Regions from separate parts of the Priestia sp. Y58 genome, predicted to be linked through region 2. Evidence: a T-box and tRNA genes for the amino acid it is inferred to sense, from the RefSeq annotation. Region 2 holds a T-box; the other holds one or more tRNA genes.
What was found. The T-box of region 2 lies ahead of leuS (leucine--tRNA ligase). A T-box ahead of a tRNA ligase gene usually reads a tRNA of that ligase, here a tRNA-Leu.
Positions count from the first base shown of each region.

Region 1: it encodes a tRNA-Leu, which carries the amino acid that the T-box ahead of leuS (leucine--tRNA ligase) is inferred to sense. The anticodon was not compared.

Region 1 covers NZ_JAKWFL010000003.1:382,240-398,341, forward strand. The annotation lists gene MMB68_RS11995 (GerAB/ArcD/ProY family transporter) at 1-287, opposite strand, end outside; gene MMB68_RS12000 (hypothetical protein) at 313-546, opposite strand; gene MMB68_RS12005 (GerAB/ArcD/ProY family transporter) at 643-1,764, opposite strand; gene MMB68_RS12010 (hypothetical protein) at 2,269-2,538, shown strand; gene MMB68_RS12015 (phospholipase D-like domain-containing protein) at 2,848-4,242, shown strand; tRNA gene MMB68_RS12020 (tRNA-Trp) at 4,464-4,537, shown strand; tRNA gene MMB68_RS12025 (tRNA-Leu) at 4,564-4,645, shown strand; tRNA gene MMB68_RS12030 (tRNA-Gly) at 4,665-4,736, shown strand; gene MMB68_RS12035 (Na+/H+ antiporter NhaC family protein) at 4,951-6,351, shown strand; gene MMB68_RS12040 (GerAB/ArcD/ProY family transporter) at 6,550-7,650, opposite strand; gene MMB68_RS12045 (Ger(x)C family spore germination protein) at 7,671-8,894, opposite strand; gene MMB68_RS12050 (spore germination protein) at 8,884-10,506, opposite strand; gene MMB68_RS12055 (YczF family membrane protein) at 10,653-10,877, shown strand; gene MMB68_RS12060 (GNAT family N-acetyltransferase) at 10,960-11,472, shown strand; gene MMB68_RS12065 (YjcZ family sporulation protein) at 11,661-11,783, shown strand; gene MMB68_RS12070 (VanW family protein) at 11,857-12,795, opposite strand; gene MMB68_RS12075 (hypothetical protein) at 12,974-13,789, shown strand; gene MMB68_RS12080 (FUSC family protein) at 13,978-16,102, shown strand, end outside.
Region 2 covers NZ_JAKWFL010000001.1:1,049,670-1,065,771, reverse strand. The annotation lists gene MMB68_RS05570 (phosphatase PAP2 family protein) at 1-144, opposite strand, end outside; gene MMB68_RS05565 (gamma carbonic anhydrase) at 336-863, opposite strand; gene MMB68_RS05560 (alpha/beta fold hydrolase) at 971-1,747, shown strand; gene MMB68_RS05555 (tetraprenyl-beta-curcumene synthase family protein) at 1,779-2,837, shown strand; gene mnmM (tRNA 5-(aminomethyl)-2-thiouridylate-methyltransferase MnmM) at 2,850-3,419, opposite strand; gene mnmL (tRNA modification radical SAM protein MnmL/YtqA) at 3,416-4,378, opposite strand; gene MMB68_RS05540 (YtzC family protein) at 4,548-4,811, shown strand; gene MMB68_RS05535 (hypothetical protein) at 4,824-4,979, shown strand; gene MMB68_RS05530 (MDR family MFS transporter) at 5,138-6,325, shown strand; gene MMB68_RS05525 (GntP family permease) at 6,482-7,804, shown strand; gene MMB68_RS05520 (hypothetical protein) at 7,869-8,060, shown strand; T-box leader at 8,304-8,522, shown strand; gene leuS (leucine--tRNA ligase) at 8,587-11,001, shown strand; gene MMB68_RS05510 (rhodanese-like domain-containing protein) at 11,241-11,552, shown strand; gene MMB68_RS05505 (sporulation protein Cse60) at 11,764-11,943, shown strand; gene MMB68_RS05500 (BaiN/RdsA family NAD(P)/FAD-dependent oxidoreductase) at 11,948-13,219, opposite strand; gene MMB68_RS05495 (putative polysaccharide biosynthesis protein) at 13,431-15,074, shown strand; gene MMB68_RS05490 (pseudouridine synthase) at 15,125-15,841, shown strand; gene MMB68_RS05485 (DeoR family transcriptional regulator) at 16,064-16,102, opposite strand, start outside.

The DNA.
Region 1 (16,102 bases), on a different contig from region 2:
ATGACAGTAGATATGACAAATAAACAAGATACACCTTTTCCTAGATATTTTCCAAATACTACATCATTGATTTCTACTAGATTTTTATCTTTAAATAAAAGTCCGAGAGCTATATATACTTTCACTAATACAAATCCGCATGCTACTCCGAGGATAGCCGGAATCCAAGCAGTTTGCTTAGAATCAACAGTCATAGCCGCTGGAGCAATAACAATTGTGCTTCCAATTGTATAAAGCATAACGAGCATGCGAAATTGAATCGTTGAAATTTTAACTACAGGTTTCAAGGTATTCACTTCCTCGTCTTACGTATTAAGATAATAAATGAAGTAAAAATATGCTGATTGGCCTGAAGATAGCAGCTGATAAATCAGAAGGATTTGGAACATATAAACCCAGTGCTTTACAGATGCTTACGGACATTCCAATTGCAAGAACTGTGTAGAATAGCCATAATTCTTTCTTCGCTTTTTTTTGCCGTAAGTTAGGTGCTTCAAACCAAATGACGAGCGTGCAAACAATAAGTAACCCCAATACCCCTAGCATAGACTAGCTCCTATACATGAATAATTAATGTTATATTTTCCAGAAAAATAACTCCTTATACTGAATGTGCATTCTCTATTAAAGGTTTTTGATTTTTTAGTCGCTGTTAGAAGAATGCTGCTTTTTGTTTTGAATAAATCCTGCAATTAAAAGGAAAAGCGGATATAAGATGCCTACAAGTAAGCTGTAGGGAATCCACGTTTTTGTATCCCAATCTTTTTGATAAGAAACGCTTGGATACACAATAAGGGAAAGTGTAATCATGATGAGTGCGACTGGAAAAGAAAATAGCTTGTAGTCCTTTATGTGAAATACATTGGCAAACCCCAAAAGAGTAGCGTAAAAGTAAATGCAAAGCTTAAAAAAGAGAGTAATAAACCACAAAATAGCAATGACTACTTCAATTCCTTGAAGAAAGTTTCCTACATCGATTCTTCTTCCTAATTCATAGCTTGGAAACATGGTGATTTGGGAGTAATAAGGACCAAGCACTAAAATTCCGAGTAAGATTAACGTAACCATCACTAGTCCACCGGCTATATTCCCTATATAAAAAGATTGAGTGGCCTTTTTTATGTCTGGTGTATGGGAAGGAAAAATCATAAGCAAAATCGTATAAGTCAAAGAACTCATGCTTAAAAACGTTAAAACAGCCCGAATAAAAGCTTTTGGATGGATTTCGAACACAGGCTGAATATGCTCTATTTTAATTTGAGGGATCATAGATAAAATGAGAAGTCCGAATAATCCGACAAACCAAGGGAATAAAATCTCGGCACTTCGTGCAATAACCTCTATTCCTAGGCGTACTCCTACGATGACCACACCCATAAATGCAATGTGGATGGCTGTAAGCGGCGTGTAGGGAAGAATTTGTGTAGTGAGAAAATTTCCTACATAGTAAAGAACTTGACTGCTGATAAATAAATTGGATAATACAAAAACAGCAGAAACAATCTTTCCAAGCAGTTTGCCTAAAATTTTTTCGTTCATTTCCATCAGCGTAAGCGTTGGAAACATTTTTCCTAGCGAGGTAAAAAGCAAAACTAAGCCAATTCCTGATGCTACACCGAAAAGTGCTGCAATCCAGGCATCTTGATGAGCATCAGCCGTAATAGCGGCAGGCACAACAATAATTGTGCTTCCGATGCTATATAAAGTTACTAGCTTGCGAAATTGCGTAGCCGAAATATTGATTTCATTAAGCAAAATGAGCACATCCTTTTGCCATATACACTAATTAAGTGATCCAACGGAATAATAAGTGACTTAAAGGTTGAAACATTGCTTCTACCCAATCAGAAGGGTTCGGTAGAGGCAGCCGAAAGATTTTTGCAAGAGCGATCATGATACTGATTGTCATGAATACAATAAAAATTTTCCGTTCCTTTTTATGAGAGTGTTGAGGTAATCTTTTTATTTCCATCCATATAATCCCTGCACAAATGATCAAAAAGGAAAGAAACAAGTGCATGCAGTCAACCCCAATATATTTTGACGTTCAAATAAGCTACTCGTATGATGTCCGCTAAAGAAAGTGATTATACATTTATGTAAAATATAGAAAGTATTTCAAGGGATAAAAGATATCATTGGACGCTCTTAAATAATAAAGGAATTCGTTACGCGGAATATTTACGCAGCTTCAACCTATTGAAACGTCGTATGAATAAGTGGAAAAATGCCACACTATAGAGTAAACAAATGGAAAGGAGCACTATGATGAAAAAATTCCCATATAACAAAGATAAACAACAATCGTTTCAAGCAGCACAGCAGGGGCATAAAGAAGCAGTAGATGCATATGAACAGGCAAATGAAGCTAAAAATGATGCATCGTATGGACATGAAGCGAAGCAAGCGATAGGTGAAGTGAATGAAGCCTCTCAGCAAATTGAAAACGCGCTTGAAAATGCTTCTGAAACACAGCGTCAGCGTTTAACAGAGTTTCAGCAAGATATAAAAGATATGGAGAACGACCTTAATCAATAAAAGAGCCGCTGTTTTACTTAGGCAGGTTCACAATAGTGAGTATAAATTGTAAAAGCAGAAGATAATGAACTTCTGCTTTTTTTACTGGTAGTGTGAACGTAGGTTTCGTGTATATAATTGCTTCTAGCTGTTGTATGGAAGGAAAGGCGAAGACTTGCACGGAAATCAACAGTAGTGTAACAAATAATCCATCATTCCATTCTTATTTTAAAAGGTATAGAAGTTAAAAAAGTAAGAATCCTAATAAAAACAGAACGATAAGAATGGAAAGGGATTGTGACAGGAAACATGCTAATAAACATACTAATAATGATTGTCGTATTGTACTTCATATATGTATTCGTAACTGCAGTGGTACTGTTTTATGTCCCTTTGCACAAGGGAAAAGACTTAAAAGTAATGAATACTGAGAATTTTTACGGGAAGAAAGAATCCACAGACCGAGTTATGCTTTTGGAAAATGGTTATTTTTCAGGGCTTGTTCGGATGCAGATGATTCAAGAAGCGAGGCATACAATCGATATTGCGTATTTTTCCATCGGTAAAGGTCGTTCTTCGGATTTACTTATGGGCGCTTTATTCGAAGCTGCGGATCGAGGTATACGTATTCGCGTGCTGTTAGATGGGATCTCTCATGGGTTAAAAGGTAAGAGAAAAAATGTTCTTTATGCTCTAGCTTTCCACAATAATATTGAATTAAAGTACTATGAGCCCTTTACTATTTTTAAACCTTGGACATGGCATAATCGTCTTCACGATAAAATAATAGTAGTCGATGGCCAATTAGGTATTATTGGAGGACGAAACATTGGAGATAAATACTTGGCCAGTCAACCAGATAAAAATTTTGTCTATGACCGTGATGTGCTGATTTATAACACAAAGCAAGAAAGTCATAGTGTTATTCTCTCAATGGAGAAGTATATAAAGAAATTATGGAATCATCCGTATACACGCAAAGCTTTTCCAAAGCTCAAGAAAACTAAACAATTTCGCGGTCTTTCAGGAAAAAAATTGTTGATAGATCAATACGAAGAGGCCAAAAAAGCAAACGAACCTTTTGTCCATCCTTATATTATATGGAGAGAATCAACGATGCCTACAAGAAAGGTTTCTTTTATTACAAATCCTATTCAAAGAATTAATAAAAGCCCTTTTATATGGAAAACATTTATTAAGCTTTCCCAACAAGCTGAAAAATCCATTGTCGTTCAAAGTCCTTATATCGTACCAACAAAAGAGATGGAACAGTATATAGATAAGCGGGTAAAACCCAAAGTACAAAGAATTATTTTAACTAATTCTATTACATCGACTCCAAATGCTATGGCTTTTTCTGCATACTTGGGAGTAAAGAATCGCGTTATAAAAGCTGGTTCGAAGCTTTATGAATATCAAAAGCCTTATTCAATTCACGGGAAATCTATTGTTTATGATCAGCGTTTAAGTGCAGTTGGTTCTTTTAACTTAGATTCACGTTCTGCATTTTTAAACACTGAATCCATGGTTATGATAGATAGTGAAGAATTTGCAGCCGAGTTAACAGGAGCTATTGAAACCAAAATTTCTCACAGTATGCTTGTAGGAAATGAGGGAGAACCTGTGGATTTTAATACGGATTCTCAAAAAAACGTGCCTCCTGTAAAATCTGCAATTCTACATATTCTTTCGGTTCTTACAAGATTTTGGAGACATTTTGTATAGTACTGTGTTACAGCAGAGTCTCTAAAAACAAATAGCGGAGATTAAAAAAGACTGCAGCTGGGGAAGGGAATGTGTAAAAAGCTGTGATATGCCTCACAGTTTTTTTGAAGCCGCTAGTACTAGTTATGATTCATCAAAAGACCTATTGACGAAATTACATATATGTTTTACTATAATATAGCGTCGTTAATAAACGAGGTTCTTTTGAAGAAATCATTTCTAGGGGCATAGTTTAAAGGTAGAACTACGGTCTCCAAAACCGTCAGTGTGGGTTCGATTCCTACTGCCCCTGCCATTTTGGAGTTATCTTTTAATTCACACGCGGGTGTGGCGGAATTGGCAGACGCGCTAGACTTAGGATCTAGTGTCTTATGACGTGGGGGTTCAAGTCCCTTCACCCGCATCTTTACTTTCATATATGCGCGGAAGTAGTTCAGTGGTAGAACACCACCTTGCCAAGGTGGGGGTCGCGAGTTCGAACCTCGTCTTCCGCTTCTTTTCAAAAGCAGTTTGCATGTGCAAACTGCTTTTTTGTTGTAGAAATAAAGAGTTTTAGTGGGCTGTTTGTAATCAGAAATATTTTATTAAAACAGTACTGCTTATACGTGTTGTTTTCGTGAATATACACACAATATTGGGGTTACATTAAAAGCTAATGAACGATACGTGAAGACATCTAATATGGTTTTTAAGATAGGGGAGAGTCCTATGGAATCTAGTTGGTTTTCAATTATACCGTTTTTAATTGTTATTCCCATAGCTATTTTCACGAAACAAGTGCTGCCAGGATTGTTTTTAGGATTATTAGTAGGCGCTTATTTGATTGATCATTCGATTATCGGAGGTGTTGAAAAGCTACTTTACTACGTTGTACAAGCTCTTAGAAATAAAAGTAATATAGAAATCGTCGTCTTTTTATACGCGTTTTCAGGGCTTATCGGAATGATTAAGATGGCTGGAGGAGTTAAAGGTTTTGTGGAAACAGCTGCTGAAAGAATTGATACAAGAAAAAAGGCCCTCATTTTAACCTATGTTTCAACCATTGGAACATTCAGTGCTCCCACATTTCGTTTTGTTACGATCGCGCCCATCATGAGAGCACTGCTGAAAAAAGTGAAAATGACGACAGCAGAGCTAGGATTTGTTATTGAAACAACTGCTACTCCTGTTATCGTCTTAATTCCTGTGGCAACGGCATTTGTAGGATATATGGTCTCAATCATTCAAATGGCGATTGATCATCAAGGCATAAAACAAGACGCTTATTCTTTGTTTATTCAAAGCATTCCTTATAACTTCTTTTCGATTGTGATTATTTTAGTAGGGATTTATTTCAGCTTTTTTCATCATTCAACATCTACGGCTCCTATGAAGCTCGAGGAAGAAGACGAAAAAGATTGGCATGATTGTCATCCTTGCGTATCGAAGGATTTGCCTTCTAAGCCTTGGAATCTGTTACTACCTTTACTTATTGTGATTTCACTTACCTTACTTTTAACATGGTGGAGTGGACATCACAAGAGTCACACCTTTTTTGAAGCATTTATTAAAGCAGACGTGCTAGAAGCGATGGTAGTAGCTTTAATTATGACTACGTTAATTACCTTCATTTTTTTCTTGTTTCAGCGCTTTACATTACAGAATTTGCTTAATGGTTTTATCACAGGAGGCAATGATTTAATGTCCGTTATTCTGCTGTTATCGGTAGTATGGGGATTATCCGCTGTTACAGAAGACTTGGGTTTTTCGAATTTCGTGACGGTACATTCTAAGTGGATTCCCCAAATGTTTGTCACTCCTTTTATGTTTGTGTTTGGAGCTGCTATTTCTTACTTTATCGGGTCTGCTTGGGGGACGTGGGGGATTTTAATGCCGCTTGGTGTATCGCTTGCAAGTTCTGCAGATCTTTCTTTGCCGTTGATTATCGGTGCAGTATTTGCAAGCGGTTCATTTGGAGCATTTTCTTCACCTTTAAGCGACGATACGAATACCATCGCCAAAATATTAGATTTATCTGTTATTGAATATGCCAAATATAAATTAAAGCCAGCTTTAATTGCAGCAGGAATAACAGTTGCTTTTTATCTCATTGTATCTTTCATGTTTTGAATGAGAGAAATAGCCATCTAGTATCAATTTTTTATTTTTTTCAGCTTAAAATATGCATACAGTCCTAATGATACGCACACTAGCATGATACAAGTAAGCGGAAATAAGATGGTATTAACAAAATGATCATAAAACCATATATACACGAACATCACCTCGATAATTTTAAAGCTATTTTTTCTATTTATTAGAGATATACTATCTGTGCTGCTTCTTCCTATTTTTCAAAAAGGCGATAATCAAAAGCAGCATAGGTACGATAGCAAAAAGAGGCATATGTAAAAGAAATCTCGCTACGTGTAATCCTTCATAAAGATGCTCTTGAAAATTACTAGCGATTGTAATCGACAAAAATAACACAATGATGCCTAAAGGATAAGCTAGACGTGAAGGAGATTTAATTTTAAATAAAGTAGCTGTACCTATTATAGAAGCATAAAACAAGATGCTAACTTTAAAATAAATCCCAATAACCATAGCAAACATAAAAAATACATCTAGACGCTCTAAAAAATCAGCTACTTGGATCGTTTGAACAGTACTAAGAAGAGGGAACTGAGATCTTGTTGTCAAATCAACTCCAAGTACGCTAATGTTAATGATCATCGTAATAATTAGATTAATTCCGCTTAATCCCGTTGCACATAGCATGGTGACATTTGCTTTTTTGGGGTTGCTTAAATAAGGTAGAAGCATGGTAAATACAATAGCTTCTGTGAAAGGAAAATACAGCGTTTCGGTTAAAGCAACTTTGGCAACAGGGAGTATTCCTTCTTTTAATACCGGCTGTAAGTTCTTAAAATCAATTAATCCTGAGCTAATAATTAAGATGAAGCCTGCAATAGCCAGAAAATACATAAAAATAAACAGAAGTTCTCCTGACCTCGCTATTGCTTCAATTCCTTTTCGGGTTATATAGATAATGACCAGCATCAATAAAGCATTGGCAATAAATAAAGGGGTATCGGGATAGGCAAAAGTAAGAAGCATCTCTCCGAAATCTCTTAGAACTCGCGATGCATCGTATAAAAAATACACAATATATATGAAGGCAAGAAGTGTTCCCAGTACTTTACCTAAAATTTTCTGCATATACTCTGTAGGCAGGAGGTCCGGATAGTAGGAATAGAGCTTATGATAGATTAAGAAGAAAAAAAAGCTGCACAGCATTCCAATTAAAATAGCTAGCCACGCATCTTGTTTCGCTCCCATTGCAAGAGGGACTAATAGGGCGCTTCCCAGTTCAAATAAAACCATGAGAATAAATAATTGAGTGGCGCTAATTTTTGCTTTTTCCATATAGCCAGAACCTCCTTATCTTAGTGTTGTTTTTCTTTTACGCTAGAAAGAAATGATTTATTGCGCAGACCTGTTCGGCGAATGTAAGCTTCTACTGTAACGTCTACATTCAATTTTGGAAAGTAAACATCATCCCATTCTGCTTTGAGTTTCTCCCACTGATTGGGGCGCGTGCGTTCCAGCGCTTCTCCAAACCCAAAAATGTCAACTTTGTCTGTCTGAGCTTGTTTAATAGCTATTTGTAATTCTTTTTTTATTTCTTTACCTGCAGCTTTTTCCATTTTTTTAATTAGAGCAGGTTGACGTGTATCAACAGGGACCTCCACTTCTCCAAGATCACCTTCTACGCGAGTGTGAACGGACGCATAAGGTTTTCCTTCGATCATTTTTACAGATACATCCGTTTTTTGACGAACTGTTTGATAGGCAAGCGCTTCTTTTTTTCCTTTCCAGTCTACATTAATATCGGTTCCTTGTATTTTATCAAGAATCCAAACGCTGCCTCTGGCTGGACTATTGTACAGCCAGTCGATCAACTTTCCATTTTTAAAAACAGCAATGCCAGAAGCACGAAGGGTAGCTTCTGGTGCGCTTTGCTGGAGGTTATCTAATTTTTCTGCTTGTTGAGGATTTCCAATTAAACGAAAACCCGAGACTAGTGCTTCTCCTCCGGGAGATTCGAGAGATCTCATCACTTCTTGAAAGGAAACCTTTAGATTTTCTCCCCATTTTCTTTGAGTGAACTCCAGTGTTTTCATAATTTTGTTTGCTGGAATTTTATCGACAGGCGTTAGTGCTTTTACCAAATCAGCAGCACTTGACTGGTTTGCTATTACTAAGGAAGTCGTAATTCGAAACTCAGGATCGCGGTCAATAGAATCAATAAGAATGTTAATTCCTTCTTCACGCGCTAGTTTTTCTCCGATCACGACTAAGTTGGTATGGGCATAATAAAGTCTTCGGGAAATTCTAGCTGAAGCGCGTCTGCTTGCTTCAACTAAATTATCACCGGAAGCAGAATAGATCGTAACAGGCGGACTTTGGGTACCGCCGCCCCCTTGTAAACCAGCTACATTTCCCGGGTTAATAATTTGAAAGGTAAGCTCATACCGCCCATCTTTCGTTTTATCAATGCCCATTGCCGATACAAGTGCAAGATCCGTTAACTCTTTTTTACTCCAGCAGCTAGTAAGCAATACCATCATTATGGTCATTAACAGTAAAAATAAACTTTTACGTTTCATTTTGATCATCTTCTTCCATTTCCTGGTTAATCATGCCTCTTGAAGAAGGAGGCTCAGGCTTTTGATGTTTGCTTTGACGAACTTTGTTATCACTAATTAATTTAGGTCTTCTTCTCATCGTCCACCAAGGTAACCGCAGCAATGTATCTTCATTATTAGCAAGAATAAACGGTGCTAATGGCGTCATATAAGGAACACCAAATGAACGTAAGCTGCACAGATGTCCAACTCCCATTAAAAGAATAAGGATAATGCCATAGAAACCGAACGTAGCCGCGCCTAGAATAAATAAAAAACGAATTAAACGCGCTGAAATAGCCATATCGAAAGACGGTGTGGCAAAGCTAGCAATCGCTGTAATCGATACAATAATAACCATAGCTGGTGAGACGATCCCTGCTTGAACCGCTGCTTGCCCAATAACAAGAGCTCCGACGATCGATACAGCAGAGCCGATAGCTTTTGGTAAACGAATCCCTGCTTCACGCAAAATTTCAAAGGTGACTTCCATAAAAAAAGCTTCCACGAACGCGGGAAATGGAACGGATTCTCGCTGTGCCGCAAGAGCTACGATAAGCGTTGTAGGTACCATCTCTTGATGAAATGTCGTAACCGCCACATACGTAGCAGGAGCGATAAGTGAAATCATAAACATAAACACCCGTAAAAGACGAATGGATGTGGCAATATCAAAGCGTGCGTAGTAATCTTCAGCCGATTGGAAAAATTGAATGAACAATGCTGGAGCAATAAGTACAAAAGGAGTTCCGTCCACAAAAATAGCAATTCTTCCTTCCAAAAGGTTACCCGCCACCACATCGGGTCTTTCTGTATTATAAATAGTTGGAAAAGGAGTGACCGTTTGATCTTCAATTAGCTGCTCAACATAACCTGATTCCAAAATACTATCAATATCAATGTTTTTTAATCGCTTTCGAATTTCTTTTACGACTTTATCGTTTGCGATGCCATGAATATACATAATAGTGACATCCGTTTTAGTTACCCGGCCAATCTTCATCGACTCTAGCCATAAGTCAGGTGTTTTAATAATTCGGCGCACCATGGCTAAGTTTGTGCCGATAGACTCAGTAAAGGCACCTTTTGGTCCTCGAACTACCATTTGTGTAGTAGATTCTGCAATGGCACGCTTTTCACCGCCTTGTGTACTCACGCTTAGTACGCGGTTTATGCCATCGACAATAAGAAGGCTGTCTCCTGACATCAAAGAAGAAAGTAAATCATTCCAGTTGTCTGCAAACGATACGTTGCCAATTGTTACGATGTCTTCGGAAATTAACTCTAATGCATTTTGATCGTTTAGGTCATTTTTTTGATTATCTTTCATAAGAGACTGCAGTAAGTAATCTTGAATAGCTTGATTATCTACAATCCCTTCTATGTAGACGATAGCAGCAGCCAAGCTGTTATTGACGCCTAGTTTAAAATGGCGAATCACAATATCTGAGCTGTTTCCAGTTTTCTCTTTAATGAGGGTAAGGTTCTCAGACAGCAGATTCTTAAGAGAAGAAGCTGTTTGTTCGTTGTTCGTTTGATCTGCCTGAGGTTGAAGTTTATTTTTAGACTTTTGATTTTTAAAGAACGAAGGCATAAATGAAAACACCCTTACTATAGTTTTTATTAATTTGACCAAAAATCGTATAATTATGTAATTTTTAACAAAATATCTTTTGCATGACGGCAAATGAAAATGACGACCCTATGAGGTAAGTAATGATTAGGTGAGGAGAGAAAATAATGAAGATTATTGGAGTTAGCCTGTTGCTATTTGGATCTGTGATCGCTCTTTCTGTAGGAATTGATCTTTTTCAAGGAACGAACGTACTGCAGGCACTATACAATGCTTTAAGCCCGTTTCGTGTAATGGAAGTGGCCGAATTATTTGTCCTTTTTTCTCTTTTGTTTTTCTTTTTCGTAGAGTCACTTTATCTTGTTTTAAAAAAGCGTCAGCAAAAGCAATAGTAACTTGGTGCAAAGAGGTTTTTATATCTTCACTATCGAAACAAGCGTATAGAAAGATAGCTTTGAGATAGGGGAGAACCACATGAACATTGAGACTGACAGACTACTAATACGCAAATTTAAATATGAAGATTGGCAAGATGTCTACACATATACATCTGATGCTAATGTCATGAAGTACATACCAGAAGGTGTTTTTAGTAAGGATGATGCGAAGAAATTTGTAAATGAAAATATGAAAGAAAGTGTTAAAAATTTTCCAGTTGTATTAAAAAACGAAAAAATCCTAATTGGTCATATCGTCTTTTTTAACTATTTTGGGGACCATACTTATGAAATTGGCTGGGTATTTAATTCTCTTTATCATCAGAAAGGATATGCTTCAGAAGCGGCAAAAGCAATAGTGGACTATGGCTTTAACACAATGAAACTGCATCGGATTATTGCTACTTGTCAACCTGAGAATACGTCTTCTTATCGTGTTATGGAGAAGATCGGGATGAGAAGAGAAGGGTATTTTAAAAAATGTATTCCAATTGAAAAAGGATGGTGGGATGAATATTATTACGCGATTTTAAAGGAAGAGTGGAAATGAGCTTTACTTTTACGGAATTACATTTTTCGAGTTGTAAAGACGAAAACAAGCCCAATTTTTAAAAAATGAGCAGAACAGCAAACCAAAACGTCTAGGCAGACATACAATAAGCTATCCATGAGAAACACCCCATGTTTGAACCTTCTTTGTTTTAGCAACAGAAAATCACGTTGAAAGGGAGTGCTTGTATGTCTAATGCTGGATGTGGATTTGGTTCTGGTTTCGCTTTATTAGTTGTATTATTTATTCTATTAGTAATTATCGGATGTAGTTGTTATAGCGGTGGTTATGGTGGCGGCTACGGCTGCTAATTATATCACTGAAAAGCCTAAAGGATACCCTTTAGGCTTTTTTATGTTCATTATAAAATGCTGGAAGAGATGATTAATCGGCAGGTTCAGCATCAACATGCGATTCAATTTTTTTCTCTTTCGGCAATTGATCAATAGAAGCCCAAGGCACGCGGCGAGGCTTATATTCAATCGCATCAGTAGAGTAAACGGCCACGCTTACGACTCCCCCGTGCACCTGCGCTCGAATCAACAAAGGATCACTATACGTATTTTTAAAATGAAAGTCAGGTCCATACCAGCTGACGGTAGCATCTCGCCCAGGAGGTACGTAGGAAACACTGCGGCTGTGTGAGTAACGCTGCGTAATCGTTACGCCAGCGTTATCGACGGCGTTAAATAAGGTAGAAGAAACTTGGCAAATTCCTCCTCCAACTCCTTCAGAATACTCTCCTTTTACAATGATTGGGGCACGCATATACCCTTTTGCTGCCGTTCTTTTTCCGACGGTTTGATTAAAAGAGAAAACTTCCCCAGGAAATATGACGCTGCTGTCTAATGATTCAGCCGCAAGAGAAATATTGTGAGAACGATTTTTATTATGAGGGTTAAATACCGTATGATAATGACCGATTTGCTTAATTCGAATCGTTGCAAGCAGCTCTTTATCTACGCGAGGCGGAACAGGAAGCGTCGGGATTTCTAATGTTGACGTACCGCCGTTAAAAAAATAAGTATAAAATTTCTCCGCAAAATCTTTATGATATAGTTTGACACCCGCTTGCTCAGGAACAATTTGTCCGCTTTTATCAATGCGGGCATTTATGGGCTCTCTATATGTTTTTTTATCCAATTCTTTTAGAAGAAGATTGTATCGATCATAATCAACCATAGGGACAGGAAGAAGAGGCACGGCCACTTTGTCTCGTTCAATCTGTTCAATTGGTTTACCGTCATGAGTAATAGATAGGTGGTCTTGTGCAGAAAGAGGTTGAATAAGCATTAAAAGTCCAACCATCCAAGTGAAATTCATATCATATACCTCGCTTTCACCTGTTAGTATGAATAAAATGAACCGTTTAATGTATAGGATTCACAAGCTCTTTTTTGTATTATTTTCCATGAGGCGAGCGTGTAAAAATTTCTATTTATAATTGTATGTGTACTTTCGCATATTACATAGAGAAACTACAAGGTAATGAGGGTAGACAATGACAAAATTAATGATTTTAGTCTTTATGCTTATTAGTTTTTTTGTGCAGCCCCAAAAGATGAAAGCAGAAGAAAACCTTACGTACTTTCCGGTAAGTGACACAGGAAAAGTATTAAAGTGGAAACGTGTAGAAAGCTTGCTGCCAAAGGGGAAAAAATTTAAAGTTATCGATGTAGAAACCGGTTTTTACTTTTATGTGCAGCGAAGAGCAGGCTCACACCATGCAGATGTTCAGCCGCTTACACGTCAAGATACGAAAGTAATGAAGCACTTATATAATGGGAAATGGAGCTGGAACCGAAGAGCTGTTCTCATTCCGTTTAAAGGTCAAATGCTTGCAGCTTCCATGAACGGAATGCCTCACGGAGCCGGTGCGCTTGACAATGGGTTCCCCGGTCATTTTTGCATTCATTTTGCAGGAAGTACGACTCACAAGTCTCAAAATGTGGATCCAGGTCATCAGTTAATGGTATTAAAAGCAGGAGGAAAGCTTGATGAATACGCATTAAAAGCTGAGCCGGCAGAAGTCGTAAATATGTTTTTAACAGGATTAAAGCAAGATGATGATGCTTTGATGCAGCCGGTTTTGCGCGTGAAGCAAGAGCATAAGCTATGGGCAAAACTGCATAGTATCTCCACTATTTATTATAAAACGGACTTATTTCATGCAAAAAAGTATAAAACAAAAGAGAAAATCGCCGTAGATTGCCTTATTTATTACGAAGATAAAGGGGCTCAAAAGACAATGGTGGTCTTTACTTTAAAGAGAAATCCATTAACAAACGGGTGGGAAATTTCTTCTCTTACACTGTAAGTACTGATTAATGCTTAAAAACACATCTGACCGAAAACAGATGTGTTTTTAAGCATTTGTTTAGCTCTTTAGTCCTTCGCAATGTTATAGTGTGAAAACGTGCTTACATTCGATAGAAAAGAATAAAAAAGGGTATAAGTAATAATATTACTCTTTCTACAAAGAACTCTACAGCACGAAAGGAGAGGGTGTTTATTTTTTCATATTGGTTTAGCCGCTTAGTCGCTGCAGACCCTGGACGAAAAAGGCTCAAAACGGCTTCTAAAGCTACGATCAGCGTCATTACAGCGGTTGTTATTATGCTGATTGTATTAAAAGCAGCGGGAAGCTCACAAATTACCGCTTCTATTTTAGCAGGTGTAATCGGCCTGATGGGTATATTGGTTGTGAATGATGAAACAACAAAAGCAAAAAAAGTGACAACAGGCTTAGTAGCGCTTTCCAGCGGCGTTTCTCTCGGAATTGGCTCGTTTTTATCACGATATGGACAAGCAGAAAATATTTTTCTCGTTCTGTTGGTGTTTTTGTCTTTTTATTTACAAAAATTTGGTATTCGCTATTTTTCTCTGTCGATGGTAGCATTTATGTCGTTTTATTTTGCTTCTATTTTACACGTCACATTTTCTCAGCTGCCGTGGCTGTTAGCTGGCGTTGTAGTAGGAGCCTGCTGTGCATTTATCTATAATTTTGTTATCTTTAAAGACCGACCTGCCAACGTGCTGAGGTCTTCAATGAAATCATTTCATATTCAAGTGAATTTGGTGCTTGATTTAATTATTGAGTTAATTCAAAAGAAACGAATTGAACCATCTCAAATCAAACAATACAACCGCAATATTAAAAAACTAGCGGAGTATGCACGTGTAGCATCAGAAGAGCTTGGAAATACTGATCCTCACGACATATGGCCTGGCGTAACAGCTGAACAAATGCGCCTTTATGTATTTGATACAGTTATGCTGCTTCAGACATATTCCCCGGCAATTCGAAAACTCAGTGAATTAAAGGCATTTAATCATTTTGATATTCAGCAGCTGCTGTTAAAGCTAGTGGAATCGATTCGTGAAGCAGAAGTATTAAATGAAAATCCTACTCATTCTTTAACAGATGCAGCTCAGCATCTGCAAGAGCTGCGCCAAAAATTAAGTGAACTCGAACCTCAAGACAAAAGGTATAAAGACTGGCTTTACTTAATCCGCCGTATCGAAACGATATCAAATCACGTGATTGATGAAGCCTATGAGCTGCAGCAAGCAATTGTGAAGCAAGAAAAACAGCCTCAAAAAGAAGCGGAAGAAAAAGAAGACGAAGAGGACAATGATGAAGAAAAGGGATTAAAACCATCTACGAAAAAGTCTATTCAAGCGGTCATCACTGCTGTTGCGACATTAATATTTGGCTCTTTTTTATCTCCATCGCATCAATATTGGGCGCTGTTAGCAGGCTATTTAGTGCTTCTTGGTACAGAAACGATAGGAAGTACGTTTGTAAAAGCTGTGCAGCGAAGCGTAGGGACGCTTTTAGGAGCAGCTGTTGGCTTTGTTGTCGCAAGCTTTGTCTCACCCGGGATACTTGAAATAACGCTGCTTTTTATCTGTGTGTTTATGGCTTTTTATTTCTTTCCTATTACGTATTCGTTTATGAGCTTTTGGATTACGATGATGCTGGCCTTTATGTATGACATGCTTCTTGGGGGGATTTCAGAGAGTTTATTACTAGCTCGCGTATTAGATACAGTTGTAGGAGTTGGAATTGGTTTAGCCGTATCTGCTCTTGTGTTCCCTAAAAGAACAAGAGATAAAATAACCGACACCTCAGTAGAATACGTAGCGGCTTTAAAAGAATTTGTTCACACTTATTTGCATCGCTTTACGAAGCAGTATGCGTTTGCCAATTTAGCTGATAAAGGAATGGAATTAGAAAAAAAGCTAAAACAACTTCATGTTGATTCAGATCCTATTATCAAAGGTTTCGTTGGCCGTTCACGTCTTCAGCAATTTTTGACCGTTTTTACCGCCATTAATTATTACGCCAAGCATTTGGTAGCTTCTTCTACTAGAAACGAGGCTTTTTATAAGGAAGCAGAATTTCATGGCGTAGTAAAGGAAGTGGAAGAGAAAGTGACAAACAACTTCACTCAGCTTGAAAAAGCCCTACGAGGAGAAAGAGGAACGTATGTATACACGGTTGAAGATGTCAGACAAAAAATTGAACAATCTTTAGATTATTTTGATACGTCCGTCCAATCAAGAAATTTACAGCATCTTCAGCTGCTGCATAACATTTATTACGTATGGAAAATCAATCAATCGG
Region 2 (16,102 bases):
TATCACAATGGTAAACGTGGCTCCTCCGGCGTGAGTTAGTAAACGTAAAAATCTATTTAAGTGCTTTCGATCAAAATGTTGGTTTACGCTTTTGAATAATCGGCATTCGGCATCGTATACATACTGAATTAACTTGGCTTTCATAGAGTCGCTCCCTTTTCAATAAATACGTCTTTATTATTCAGTTTAATCTTTAATTGTGGAGGCAGTACTAAAACGATGTAAATTAATATGGAAATTTCTTTACAATTGTGGAGAGAATAGAACATGATTGGAGAGTTTGTGGAGATACTAAAGAAATTCCCTCAGTATGACTTTCTGAGGGAACGTTTCCTTTATAATGAAGAATCAGATTTCTTAATAGACTTATAATACTGCCCTTTTTCTACGTATTCTGTGCGAATGCGCTGCATATCTTTTAAATCCTCTTCTGTCAGAGTGCGGATCACTTTAGCAGGTCGGCCGAGTGCGAGAGTATTAGGCGGTATTTTTTTACCGGGAGGCACTAAGCTTCCAGCACCGATAAAAGCACCTTCACCAATTTCCGCACCGTCTAAAATAATAGAACCCATGCCAATGAGCGCGCGTTTGCGGATGATGGAGCTATGTAAAATAACTTGATGTCCTACTGTTACATCATCCTCAATAAGCAAAGGAGCATTTGGGCTTTGATGGAGTGTTGATTGATCTTGTATATTTACTCGTTTACCAATAATCGTAGGTGAAACATCTCCTCTAATAACAGTGTTAAACCAAATGCTGCTTTCTTCACCGATGGTGACGTCTCCAGTAATCGTTACATAGTCTGCGATGAAGCAACTGGGTGCAATGGTAGGCATTTTTTCTTTATACGGATAAATCATCAAATCATCTCCCTTTATTAGTTGAAAAAAAGTAGTAAATCTTCTAATGTAAGTGTACAAAGGTTTTTTAAGCAGGTAAACAAAAAAAGGAAGAAGGAGTAACTCAAATGCATAAATGGGAAGCAGTAAATCCAAAAGGCGTTATTGTCATGGTCCATGGAGCAGCGGAGCATCACGGACGCTATCGCTGGCTGATTGAGATGTGGCGTTCGGTTGGAATGCACGTAATTATGGGAGACCTTCCTGGCCAAGGCTTAACAACAAGAAGAAGAGGACATATCCTATCCTTTGATGAATATGTGTATGAAGTGGAAGAATGGGTACGTGAAGCGCAAAAATATGATTTGCCTATTTTTCTGTTAGGCCACAGTATGGGAGGACTGGCGGTTATTCGTACGCTCCAGACAAAAAACCTCCCTATATGGGGTGCGATTCTCTCCTCTCCTTGTCTAGGATTAAAAGAGCAAGTACCGGCTTATTTAGATATGCTATCTAAAGGGTTGAATAAAGTCATGCCGAACAAACTTTTTGATTTGGGTCTCACTGTTGAAAAAGCAACAAGAAACCAAGAAGTTCGAGATGAAGATGAAAACGACTCACTGTATGTTACAAAAGTTTCTGTAAGATGGTACCGGGAATTGATCCAAGCTGTCAACTTAGCTTTTAAAGATATCGATCGTTTGCCTGATGTCCCGCTTCTTGTGATGCAGGCAGGAGAAGATAAAATTATTGAAAAGCTGATTGTTAGGCAGTGGTTTGATGAAATAGAGCTAAGTGAAAAAATCTACAAAGAATGGTCTCAGCTGTATCACGAAATCTTTAATGAGCCTGAAAGAGAATACGTTTTTACATATGCGAAAAGTTTTGTTGATCTTCACATTTAATAAGTGCGGTAAGAAATTGAGGTGAAAATAAATGAAGATTCCGTCTCATCCTATTTCCTTAATGAGAAAAATTTATCGAGAAGTGTTTCCTGTCGTTCATCATGAGCTTAATCATTGGCGCGAACGAGCAAAAGAGATTCCTAATAAAGAATTGCGTACTCAAGCATTGGCAAGTATCGATACAAAAACTTTTCATTGTGAAGGAGGCGGTATCCTATCGATTTTAGCGAAAGAAAACATGATTGAATGCGTGAAATTTATTGTTGCCTATCAAACAATCAGCGATTACTTAGATAACTTATGTGACCGCAGCAACTCGCTTGATCCTAAAGATTTTGCCGCCTTACATGAATCGATGCCAGATGCGTTGACCCCTCATGCACCTCTTGGGGATTACTATCGTTTTCGAACGGATAAAGACGACGGAGGATACTTAGCCGGACTTGTCCAGACTTGTCAGCAGTCCTTGCGAAAAGCTTGTAATTACCATATAGTCTCTTCACATTTATTAGAACTAGCTAATTATTATTGTGATTTGCAAATACATAAGCATGTTGAAATCAAGGAAAGAGTTCCACGATTAGAGAATTGGTTCGATGCTCACCGGCACAGTGTTCCTGAAATGGAGTGGTATGAATTTTCAGCGTGCTCTGGTTCAACGTTAGGAATTTTTTGTTTAGTTGCTTATAGCTTTCAAGAAGAGATGACCGAAGAAATGACGCAGAAAATAAAAGCAGGATATTTTCCTTATATTCAAGGCTTACATATTTTACTCGATTATTTAATTGACCAAGAAGAAGATAAAGCAGGAGGAGATTTGAACTTTTGTTTTTATTATCCTCATTATCAGCAAATGATGGATCGCTTTTTGCATTTTGTCGTAAAAGCGGACGAATATGCTAAAAAACTGCCGGATTATCACTTTCACTGCTTTATCTATAAAGGACTCTTGGGCGTTTATTTGTCGGATCAAAAAGTGAGGGCACAAAAACATGTTCATGTGAATGCACGTAGGTTAATAAAAGCGGGGGGAGCTCTCAGCTACTTTTTCTATATCAACGGACGCTTGTACCGAATGTTAAAAAGATAAGCCATATGCGGCTTATCTTTTTTCAATAGCAATGATGAAGGGAGGGTTGTTTTGCTGATTCATGAAACGATATTGTAAAACGTGAACGTCTTTTTGATCAAGATTCTGGACATACGTTAGTAAATCGTCTCTTTCTTGTTTCCCCTGTTCGTGTCCGTGATAAATAACGAGCACAATCACTCCTTCAGGTGCTAGCAAATCAAGTAACTGCTCAATTGCAGAGATTGTTGTTTCAGAAGTGGTGACGATGTCTTTATCTCCACCTGGTAAATAACCTAAATTAAAGACAGCTCCTGTGACTCGTCCATTAATAGAGTGGGGAAGCATGTTTATATTGCTATGGCTTTCTTGGATAAGCGTGACTCGTTTTTCTACATGATGTTCTGTCAATCGCTGCTGAGTTGCTTGAATGGCTTGGGGCTGAATGTCAAATCCATATACATGACCTGTATCTCCGACTAAGTTAGCTAAGAATAATGTATCATGTCCATTTCCTGCTGTAGCATCAATCGCGACATCTCCTTCCGCCACAGCATTAGTGAGCAACGTGCGGGCAAAAGGCAGGATACGTTCTATTTTCATCTTTCCATCAACTCTTTTTCGTAATATTTTCCTTGATAGCTTTGGCGACGTTCGAGCTCTTGATCAATGGCATTTAACACGCTCCACTTATTCACGCTCCACATCGGTCCAACCATGAGGTCTATCGGTCCATCGCCTGTAATACGATGAACAATCATCTCAGGAGGAATTACTTCAAGCTGATCGCATACAAGTTTTACGTATTCTTCAAATGAAAGAAATTCAACAAGGCCCTTTTCATACTGTTTGACCATAGGAGTTCCTTTTAGCAAATGAAGCAGATGAATCTTAATTCCTTGAACGTCTAATTTTGCTACTTCTCGTACCGTTTCCATCATCATATTAGGTGTTTCTAAAGGCAAGCCATCAATGATATGAGAACAAACGCGGATACCGTGTTTTCGAAGATTTGCTACGCCATCTACATAGCATTGATGATCGTGTGCCCGGTTGATAAGCAGTGAAGTTCGTTCATGAACAGTTTGCAGTCCAAGCTCTACCCATAGATAAGTTCGTTCATTTAATTCAGACAAGTACTCCACCACATCGTCGGGGAGACAGTCAGGGCGCGTGGCGATAGAAAGCCCAACAACTCCGGGAAGCTTTAAGACAGCTTCATATTTTTCACGAAGCTCCTCGACAGGAGCATGAGTATTAGTAAATGCTTGAAAGTAAGCAACGTATTTTCCGTCTTTCCATTTATGATGCATTTTTTCACGGATTTCATTAAATTGTGTCACAAGGTCATCCGCTCTGTTTCCGGCAAAATCCCCCGAACCGGCAGCACTGCAAAACGTACAGCCGCCGTGAGCTACCGTGCCGTCTCTGTTTGGACAATCAAATCCTCCATCTAAGGCTACTTTAAATACCTTATGGCCAAAGTGGTTACGTAAGTGGTAATTCCAGGTATGATAACGTTTGTTTTCAGATTTATACGGAAATGGGTTTGTCTGATTCAAATCAGCAACCTCCTTTTTACATGCAATATACATCAACAAATTGTATCAAAAACGTGAAAAAGTGCCAAACAAATTTAAGGATGCTTATATTTAACAGGTTCTTCTTGTCGTAAAGGGAAGTAAAGTTGCGCAAAATAAGACAGAAATGAACGAATAGGAGGAATAGAGAATGACAACTCGTCAAGCAGTGGATCAACTTATGCAACAGTGTGAAGATGCTATTCGCTTTGGACAAGGTCAGTTGCAGGAAGGCATGAAGCAAGAACATTATAACGACACTGAATATACAAAAGCACAGGAAAAATTAGAAAATGCTTATAAAGAAATTGAAGAGTTTTCTCACAGTGCAAATGCACAGCAAAGAGAGCAGCTATATCGCATGCGCCTGCAAGTTCAGCAGCTGCAAAATAAATTGATCACAACTCAGCATTAAGGAGAGGATTTTATGGCAACGCGTTCAAATCAAAATAATCCGGAACAAAAAACAAAAAACGGGATCAACAGTAATGACATTGAGCTAGGAAAAGATTTTGATCCGGTAAAAGAATTAAAAGCACGAAACAGCAAGCGTGCCCAGCCGGTTCGTTCGAAGCAAAAGTAAGCGGTAAAAAGGTGATTTTGCATGATATTGTCATGTGAAATCACCTTTTTAAATAGTCAGCGAATTTCAAATAAATTGTCTATATGTAAAAGCATTGCGAACCCTTTAAGAAAAGACTAGAATGTACGTTGGCATTCGAATAGATAGGGGGGAGATCAATGCCCAAATCACTTTGGTTTTTGATTATTGGTATGCTTGTAAACGTAACGGGAGCTTCATTTTTATGGCCTCTCAATACAATTTATATAAATGAACATTTAGGAAAGTCATTATCCGTCGCAGGAGTGGTTCTTATGCTGAATTCTGCTGCAAGCGTAGTAGGAAATTTGCTTGGAGGAACGCTTTTTGACAAAATAGGAGGATATAAATCCATTTTATCAGGAATTATTATTACTCTTATTGCATTAGTGGGACTCGTGTTTTTCCATGGTTGGCCTACATACGTTGTTCTCTTGGTTGTTGTAGGGTTTGGATCTGGTATTGTGTTTCCATCTATGTATGCAATGGCAGGGTCCGTTTGGCCACAAGGCGGAAGAAAAGCATTTAATGCGATGTACGTTGCTCAAAATGCAGGAGTAGCTATTGGCGCCGCGGTAGGGGGCATTGTAGCGTCTTATTCATTTACGTATATTTTCTTAGCTAATACAATTTTGTACGTTATTTTTCTGCTTATTGCTATTTTTTCATATCGTCATATTTCGGTTACCGTTGGACAAACGAATGTCCTTAATGAAGCAGGAAGCATTGGGCATAAAACGAAGCTGACTGCTCTTCTTATTTTATGTACGGGGTATGTCTTATGCTGGGTTGCGTATGTTCAGTGGCAAACAACGATTGCTACGCATACGCGTGAGCTGAATATACCTCTTTCTAGCTACAGTTTGCTTTGGACGATTAACGGGATTTTAATTGTAGTCGGTCAGCCTTTGATCGTACCCATCATTCAAAAAGTAGCAAAAACGTTAAAAGTACAGGTCCTAATTGGAACGGTTATTTTTGTGGCTTCTTTTGTTATCGTGGTGAATGCTACAACATTTCCGCAGTTCTTAACAGCAATGGTTGTGTTAACAATTGGAGAAATGTTCGTTTGGCCAGCCATTCCAGCTGTTGCAAGTCAGTTGGCTCCATCTGGAAAAGAGGGATTTTATCAAGGCGTAGTTAACAGCATGGCTACTGCAGGTAAAATGATTGGTCCTCTCTTTGGAGGCGTTATTTTCGATGCGTTTAATATGTCTACGCTGTGCTATTTATTAATTGGGCTATTGCTATTCAGCATGTGTACAACATGGATATACGATTATAAATTAAAAGAAAAACGTCAGCGTTCACTAACCATCTCTAAATAAATAGAGGTGGTTTTATTTTTGACTGCTGAATAAACGTAGGAATGTCTTCGGTATTCCTTTAATAATATAGTAAGGGTTGTGACAAGCAAAGAAAGGAGTATATACCTGTAAATATGTAAGCGTTTTCTAATTATATGACTTCATGGGGGGCTAAACATGCTTAGTATGATTGGATTAATTGGAGGGTTATTGCTGCTCATTGTACTAACGATGAGAGGCATGAATTTATTTATAGCAGGTCCGCTCAGTGCTTTAGTTGTTGCGTTAACAAGCGGAATGCCTTTATTTCCACAGCTGGTGAAAGAAGGAGAAGCAAATTTTGTTGGAAATTACATGTCTGGTTTCACAGGATTTATTGCTTCTTGGTATTTAATGTTTCTATTGGGCGCCGTCTTTGGAAAAGTAATGGAAGACAGCGGGGCCGCTGATAGTGTTTCTCGCTGGATTGTCAGTAAACTAGGAATGAAAAGAGCAGTGTTGGCGATTGTACTTGCCTGTGCGGTCTTAACATACGGAGGAGTCAGTCTGTTTGTAGTAGCATTCTCTGTCTATCCAATGGCTTTAAGCTTATTCAAACAGGCTGATTTGCCGAGGCGATTTATCCCTGCTGCTTTAGCATTCGGTTCCGTTACGTTTACGATGACCTCGGCTGGATCGCCTGAAATCCAAAACTGGATTCCAATTGAATATTTGAAGACTAGTCCGTATGCAGGATGGGAAGTTAGTTTAGTTGTAGCGGTAGTGATGGCTGTATTCGGCTACTGGTGGTTAAAGCGCTTGATTTCAAAAGCAGTTAAAAATGGAGAGCGTTTTGTATCACGCGAGAAAGATCCAGCAGTAACGGAAAATCAGTCTCTTCCTAATCCGTTATTAAGTTTGCTTCCCCTTGTGGTCGTGCTCATTATTTCTTTTGCACTTCATAAGCCACTTCAGCAATCTGCGTTGATTGTCGCACTTTTAAGTGGTATCATTGTCACTTATATTGTGAACCGAAAGCATTTTAAAGGATTTTGGAATGCAGCTTCAGAAGGAACCTTGGGTGCGTTAATTGCGATTGGGAATACAGCCGCTGTAGTAGGTTTTGGAGGGGTTGCTAAGGCTGTTCCCGCGTTTGGAGTAGCTGTAGATGCCATGACGCATATTCCAGGAAGTCCGTTAATTGGGGGAGCTATTGCGGTGAGTGTTATCGCGGGGATGACAGGTTCGGCTTCAGGAGGTCAGGCGATTGCACTGCCAATTTTAGCCCCTCACTATCTAGATGCTGGTGTAAATCCAGAAGCTCTCCATCGCGTAGTAGCTATTTCCTCTGGAGTATTAGATTCATTGCCTCATAATGGTTATGTCGTCACCACAATTAATTCTATTTGCGGAGAAACTCATAAAGATGCGTATGGATCAGTTGCAGCTATGACGGTAATTGTTCCGCTTGTTGGTCTTGTACTTGCGATTATCCTGTTTTCTTTTGGATTTGGCATTTAATAATAGCCGCTAAAGAAAGTAGAGACTGGAATAAAAGTATTTTAGGTGAAGGAAGATCCGAACGATGAATCGTTCGGATTTTTTTATGTTTATGGTGAACGTAGGTTTCATTTGTTTAGGTGCTTCGAGCAGTGGAGTGGAGGGCAAGACAAAGACTCCTGAAATAGGTGAGACCCCGCATGAGTGTATGCAACGAGGAGGCTCATTGGCTGCCCGCGGAAAGAGAAGTCTTGCACGGAAATCAACAGCGGTGTAACCAAGAGATTCATACTAGCGCATTTATCCTATTTGTTCGTCTTTAAATTGGATTGATTTAGTTATGTCTCACTGTCTTTTTTGTTTGGCCGTGGATGTATGTTTTTGGGAGAAGTTGTTCATATATAAGAATGAAAGAGAAGATTTAGCAACAAAGCAGTGCTGCAGTGCAGAAACTTTTACAAAATCCGTTGAACAACTTGCAGTTTACGAACATATTATTTACAATACAAGGTAGTATGATGTAAAAACTATGATAAGGAATAGTAATGAACGAAGCGAGCTAAGAGAGCTGACGGGTGGTGCGAGTCAGCAAACGAGCGTTCATGAACTCACCTTGGAGTTGTAAATGTGAAGGAAAGTAACATTTACCGTCTATCCGCGTTAAGGAAAATGAGTGAGTACATAATTGTGCTAATTTGGGTGGTACCGCGGGAAGTTTATTCAACCTCTCGTCCCTTTGTTTGAGGGATGAGGGGTTTTTTAGTTTAATTAAATACAGCTGGAGCGTACAAGGAGGATTATGTATGGCTTTTAATCATGAAAAGATCGAACAAAAATGGCAAAAAGTTTGGGAAGAAAATAAAACATTTAGAACAACAGAAGATGAAGGAAAGCGTAAGTTTTACGCATTAGATATGTTCCCTTATCCATCTGGGGCGGGTTTACACGTTGGGCATCCAGAAGGTTATACAGCAACGGACATTTTATCTCGTATGAAGCGTATGCAAGGATACAATGTACTTCATCCAATGGGATGGGATGCATTCGGACTACCTGCTGAGCAGTATGCATTAGATACAGGAAACGATCCGGCTGAGTTCACTGAACTTAACATTAATAATTTCCGTCGTCAAATCAAATCGCTAGGTTTCTCTTACGATTGGGAGCGTGAAATTAATACAACTGATCCTAACTACTATAAATGGACGCAGTGGATTTTCTTACAGCTATATAAAAAAGGCTTAGCTTATGTGGATGAAGTAGCTGTTAACTGGTGTCCTGCGTTGGGAACAGTACTTGCAAACGAAGAAGTTATTGACGGCAAAAGTGAGCGCGGTGGGCATCCGGTTGAGCGTCGTCCAATGAAGCAGTGGATGCTTAAAATCACAGCTTATGCAGATCGTTTACTAGAAGATTTAGATGATCTTGATTGGCCAGAAAGTATTAAAGAAATGCAGCGAAACTGGATCGGACGCTCTGAAGGAGCTCACGTTCACTTCACAATTGATGGATATGACGAAACATTTACTGTGTTCACAACGCGTCCTGATACGCTATTTGGGGCAACGTATGCCGTTTTAGCACCTGAACATCCGTTTGTGGATAAAATTACGACAGCCGAACAAAAAGAAGCGGTAGAAGCGTATTTAGATCAAATTAAAAGCAAAAGCGATTTAGAACGTACAGACTTAGCTAAAGACAAAACAGGCGTATTTACCGGTGCTTATGCAATTAACCCTGTAAACGGCGAGAGAATGCCAATTTGGATTGCTGACTATGTTCTAATGAGCTATGGTACAGGTGCAATTATGGCTGTTCCCGCTCATGATGAGCGTGATTATGAGTTTGCTGTTAAATTTGAACTGCCGATTAAAGAAGTAGTAGCGGGTGGAGACGTTTCGAAAGAAGCTTATACAGGCGACGGCGAGCACGTTAATTCAGAATTCTTAAATGGTCTAGATAAAGAAGAAGCAATTTCAAATATGATTCAGTGGCTTCAAGCAAATGAAAAAGGTGAAAAACAAGTAACATACCGTCTGCGTGACTGGTTATTCAGCCGTCAGCGCTACTGGGGTGAACCGATTCCTGTTATTCATTGGGAAGATGGCACAACAACTGCAGTTCCTGAAGATCAGCTTCCGCTTGTTTTACCAAAAACAACTGAAATCAAGCCGTCAGGTACAGGTGAATCTCCATTAGCAAACATTGATGACTGGGTGAACGTTGTAGATCCGGAAACGGGCAAAAAAGGGCGCCGCGAAACAAATACAATGCCTCAATGGGCAGGCAGCTGCTGGTATTACTTACGCTACATTGATCCGACAAACAGTGAAGCGTTAGCAGATGCAGACAAATTAAAAGAATGGTTGCCGGTTGATATTTATATAGGTGGAGCTGAACACGCTGTTCTTCATCTATTGTATGCTCGTTTCTGGCATAAGTTTTTATATGATATCGGCGTAGTTCCAACAAAAGAGCCGTTCCAAAAACTGTTTAACCAAGGTATGATTCTTGGAGAAAACAATGAAAAAATGAGTAAGTCAAAAGGTAACGTTGTAAATCCAGACGAAATCGTAGAAAGCCACGGTGCAGATACGCTTCGCCTTTACGAAATGTTCATGGGACCTTTAGATGCATCAATTGCTTGGTCAACAAAAGGGCTTGATGGTGCACGCCGTTTCTTAGATCGTGTATGGCGCTTACTTGTTGACGATAACGGTGAATTAAGCAGCAAGGTTCAAGAAAGCAATGACACTACACTCGAACGCGTATATCACCAAACGGTGAAAAAAGTAACGGAAGATTACGAAGGCCTTCGTTTTAATACAGGTATCTCTCAACTTATGGTATTCATCAACGACGCATACAAAGTTGACGTGCTGCCAAAGCAATACGTAGAAGGATTTGTGAAGCTATTAGCACCAATTTGTCCTCATACGACTGAGGAATTATGGAGCAAACTAGGTCACGAAGATACAATTTCATATGAGGCTTGGCCTGCGTTTGATGAAGCGAAACTTGTAGATGATGAAGTGGAAATTGTCGTTCAAATTAACGGTAAAGTACGTGCAAAATTAAACGTACCTGCTGAAGCATCTCGTGAAGAGCTTCAAGATATTGCAATGGCTAATGAAGATGTTCAAGAGTTCATTGAAGGTAAGACAGTGCGCAAAGTGATTGCTGTGCCTGGTAAATTAGTAAACATCGTAGCTAATTAAGTATTGATGTAGAACAGACCCCCTGACTAAAGAGAAGTCAGGGGGTCTGTTCTAGACCTAAGCGTCTGATGTCCCCCTTTCAGGGTTGACATCAGGCCCTTAGTTAAACCTTTAACTACGATTGGAAAAGCTTAGGTAGGCTGCTGCTTAAGCTTTTCTTATTTAGTGGCATAAAGGTATTTGAATTTGCTACAATAGCGATAGCAAGCTGAATGAAAGAATAGAGAGGAATGACGAAGATGGAAGAAGTAAAAGTGATTACGCCTGAAGAGCTTCAAAAACGCGTTGAAAATGGAGAAGAGCTTCATTTAGTTGATGTGCGCGAAGATGAGGAAGTAGCAGAAGGAATGATTCCAACTGCTAAACACATTCGCATGAATGATATTCCAACTAATGTGGATTATTTCGATAAAGACAAAGAATATATTTTCATTTGCCGTTCTGGACGCCGTAGTGAAAACGTATGTTACTACCTTCAAGAACAAGGTTATAAAGTAACAAATATGGTTGGCGGTATGTTAGAGTGGGAAGGAAAAACGGTTAATAAATAAGAAAAAGCGCCTTTGACAGGCGCTTTTTTTTTGAATTAAACTTCTACCATCCGACTAAAATGATAGTAGCAAAACAAATGATGACTAAATCTATAAAAGTCTTCATAAAAATAGAGGTAGGAAGAAGTTGAAAATCAGTACGAAAGCCATCATTGAGAGAAGCAGTCCATTCTGATTGAAGCAAATTTGATAGGACAAGGTGGTAGAAGCTGTGATACAAGTGAAAATGTTTGATAAAGAGCATGAAAAAGATTTAGAATTTGCGGTGAATCGATTTTTACGGAAATTAGAGGATGAAGACGTCGTTGATATTAAGTATCAAGTGACAGTGGATGTTGATCGTGATGAGCAGGTGTACTGTTTTTCAGCCATGGTTATGTATAAAGCCTAGCATATTATGCTAGGCTTGTTGCAAATTCTCCTGCATTACTGCCAGCCAAACGGCCTGTTACAAGGGCAGAAGTGATATTGTATCCTCCAGTATATCCGTGGATATCAAGAATTTCCCCGCAGAAGTAAAGACCTTGCATAAATTTCGAAGACATTTCCTTTGGGTGAATTTCTTTAACGGATACGCCGCCTCCCGTGACGAATGCTTTTTCTAGAGAAAGCGTGCCGTTTACAGCAAATTCAAATCGTTTGCACATTCTCGAGAACTCTCTCAGTTTCTCATGCTGAAGCTGTCCCGCTAGAGCTTGGCTATCAATGTCTGCTTGCTCAAGTAAAAATAATAGATAGCGTTCAGATACAAAACCTTTTAAGACATTTTTAATCGCTTTTTTCGGCTCTTCTTTTGTCATTTCGGCTAATTTTTGGAAAATATCTTCTTCGTTTTGGCTAGGAAATAAATCAAGAGACATTTGAACAGTGTTGCTTTTTTGTTTCTTTAACTCTTTAACAACATATTGGCTGCAGCGAAGAGCGGCAGGGCCAGAGATGCCAAAGTGAGTGAAAATCATATCCATTTGATGAGTAATGACAGGCTTGCCTTTTTTATTAAGCACGCTTAGTCCTACACTGCGAAGCGATAGACCTTGAAGCGTCTTGGTTTTAATAAAGTGTTCGCTAGATGTAATAGGAACTTCTGTGGGATAAAGCTCCGTAATTTTATGACCTGCATCTTTTGCCCATTGATAGCCGTCTCCTGTTGAACCCGTATGAGGCACTGATTTTCCGCCTACTGCAATCACAACGCTTTTCGTTTGGATTGCTTCTCCATTTTGAAGCACTACTTCTTTCACCGTGTTATTCTCATAGTTTACGCGTTTAACGGCTGTGTTTGTGCGAATTGTCACACGAAGACGGTGAAGTTCGCTAATTAATGCATCAACAACAGATTGCGCTTTATTGCTGACCGGAAACATACGCCCGTGATCTTCTTCTTTTAATTTAATTCCAAGGCCTTCAAAATAAGAGATGATATCTTCGTTATTAAAAACAGAAAACGCACTGTATAAAAAGCGTCCGTTTCCTGGAATGTGTTTAATAAGTTCATCAATCGGAAGGCGGTTTGTTACGTTACAGCGTCCGCCTCCAGAAATGGCCAGCTTTCGTCCAAGTTTATTGCCTTTATCAATTAATAATACGTTTGCACCTGACTCACCAGCTGCAATCGATGCCATCAAACCAGAAGGTCCTCCTCCGATTACGACTACATCATATATCATACTTTCACCAACCTGTCTATTCTTAAAAAATTTTAGTTTGTTCACTGACAAATCTCTCAACATTGGATAAAATGGGCTATAGTCTTTGTTTTTTTAGTTTGTTGACGAGTGCGAGTGAGTATAAGACCTTTCTTAGTGTATACTGTCACTTGCTTCTTTTCAATTCTATCATTATTATCAGTATGTAACATTAAGTATCGGAGGCAAACGTATGTCTGATTCAAAATTGTTAAGAGGGACCTTTGTGCTGACGCTTGGCACCTATGTATCCCGAATCTTGGGAATGATTTATTTATTTCCATTTGCGATCCTTGTTGGAACCGTAGGGGGAGCACTGTTTGGTTACGGATATAACCAATATGCTATTTATTTAAGTATTGCTACAGCCGGTATGCCAATGGCCGTATCGAAATTTGTATCAAAATATAATGCACTCGGTGATTACTATACGAGTAGAAGAATGTACCGGGCCGGCATGAAATTAATGCTTGTCACAGGAATACTTGCATTTTTACTTTTATATTCGTTAGCTCCTGTTATGTCTAGAATTACACTGGGAGGTTCTGATTTAAATAACTCCTTAGAAGATGTAGTAATGGTTATGCGAATGGTTAGTGTTGCGTTAATTGTAGTACCGATGATGAGTTTAATGCGGGGATTTTTCCAAGGTCACCAGTCTATGGGGCCAACAGCCGTTTCACAGGTAGTTGAACAGCTTGTGCGGGTTGTCTTTTTATTGGCATCTACCTATATCGTCATCAAAGTTGTCCATGGAAGTCTTGCACTAGCCGTTGGATTTGCTACGATGGGGGCTTTTGTAGGAGCTCTTGCTGGACTGGCCGTATTAATTTGGTACTGGAAAAAACGAAAGCCACATCTCGATAAAATGGTGAATGAGCAGACGGTAACGCCGACGCGTATTTCTACCGTATCCATCTTTAAAGAGCTGCTTACGTATTCATTGCCATATGTCTTTGTCAGCTTAGCTATTCCGCTTTATCAGTATGTGGATCAATTCACATTTAACCGTGCGATGGTAGCGGCTGGACAAAAAGAAATAGCAGAGTCAATGAACGGAATTGTTCAGTCTTATGTTCCAAAGCTTGTGATGATTCCTGTTTCATTAGCTACTGCGTTCGGTTTGACTCTTGTACCAACGATTACACGTTCCTTTGTGAATAAAGATTATAACGTACTGCAAAAGCAAATTGATCAAACATATCAAACGATTATGTTTCTTGTGCTGCCAGCATCTGTAGGATTAATGGCTTTGGCTGGCCCAGCGTATACGTTTTTCTTTGGAACAGATGCATCGGATGCGGGTGGAAATGTCTTGCTTTACTATGCACCAGTAGCCTTATTGTTCTCATTTTTCACGGTTAATGGAGCTATTTTACAAGGAATCAACAAACAAAAATATGCTGTTTTAAGTCTATTATTTGGATTGATTGTGAAAATTGTCGTGAACGTTCCATTTATTCTTATGTTCCACGAGATTGGTTCAGTTTTAGCGACAGCACTAGGCTATATCGTATCTCTTGTTTATATGTTTGCGCTTATTCAAAAACACGCAAAATACAACTACAGTGAGTTTATAAAACGCTCTGTGCTTATTCTCATTTTTGTTGCGATTATGGGAATCAGCGTAAAAATTGTCGCAGCAGTGATTGGTCTGTTTACAGAGCCAGGACGATTCTCTGCCACTGTTATTACGATTATAGGAGCAGCAGTAGGCGGCCTTATTTACTTTATTATTACCTATCGTTCAAGCCTGCTTGAAAAAGTAATGGGAGCGAGGGTAACAGGTGCAATTGAACGAAAGATACTGCGCCGAAATAAACAGCGCAGTGCATAAGAAGATGACTCGTTAGAGTCATCTTCTTTTCAAAAAAAGGAGGATATTACATGCGTTTGGATAAATTGCTTTCTACCATTGGGTACGGAAGCCGAAAAGAAGTTAAAGGTCTTTTAAAGACTGGAGCTGTTAAGGTAGACGGTACAGCGGTTAAAGATGCTAAGGTACATGTTAATCCAGATGAACAAGAAATAACTGTGCATGGCGAAGCCGTTTCTTACCGAGAATTTGTTTACTTTATGCTGCATAAGCCGCAAGGTGTCATATCAGCGACGGAAGATTCTCTTCATGAAACAGTTTTGGACTTACTTGAACTTGACGATGCTGTGTATAATCCATTTCCGGTAGGGCGTTTAGATAAAGATACAGAAGGGCTCTTGCTGCTGACAAATGACGGTCAGCTTGCACATCAGCTGCTATCTCCTAAAAAGCACGTTCCTAAAACGTATTTTGCAAAAATTAATGCACCGGTGACTGAAGAAGATGCTGAAGCATTTAGACAGGGTGTCACTCTTGATGATGGATACGTAACAAAATCAGCAGAGTTAAAGGTACTAACAAGCGGTGTGGAATCAGAAATTGAATTAACGATCGTTGAAGGGAAATTTCATCAAGTGAAGCGTATGTTTGAAGCAAGAGGAAAAAAAGTAACGTATTTAAAACGTTTATCTATGGGAGCTTTGCTATTAGACGAGTCGTTAGATTTAGGAGAATACAGGGAGTTAACGGAAGAAGAACTAGCTTTATTACAAAAATCAAATGCCTAAGAAGAGGCGAAAGAAAAAGGAACCTAAGTCTAAAATGGTTCCTTTTTTTGTCCACTTTATTAGACAAGTGAAACATTTCACGTTAAAGCACTTAAACGAGTACCAACTCTGCTTGACGTGCAAATGGAGCGGGGGACTATGCACTCGTCCAAGTCTTGACTTTCTACTGCGTAGAATTTTATCTCTATATATAAATCACTTACTACCCTTGAAATAAACTTACTAGGATGACATCTTGACCTTCTTTTGCGTAGTCGTCCA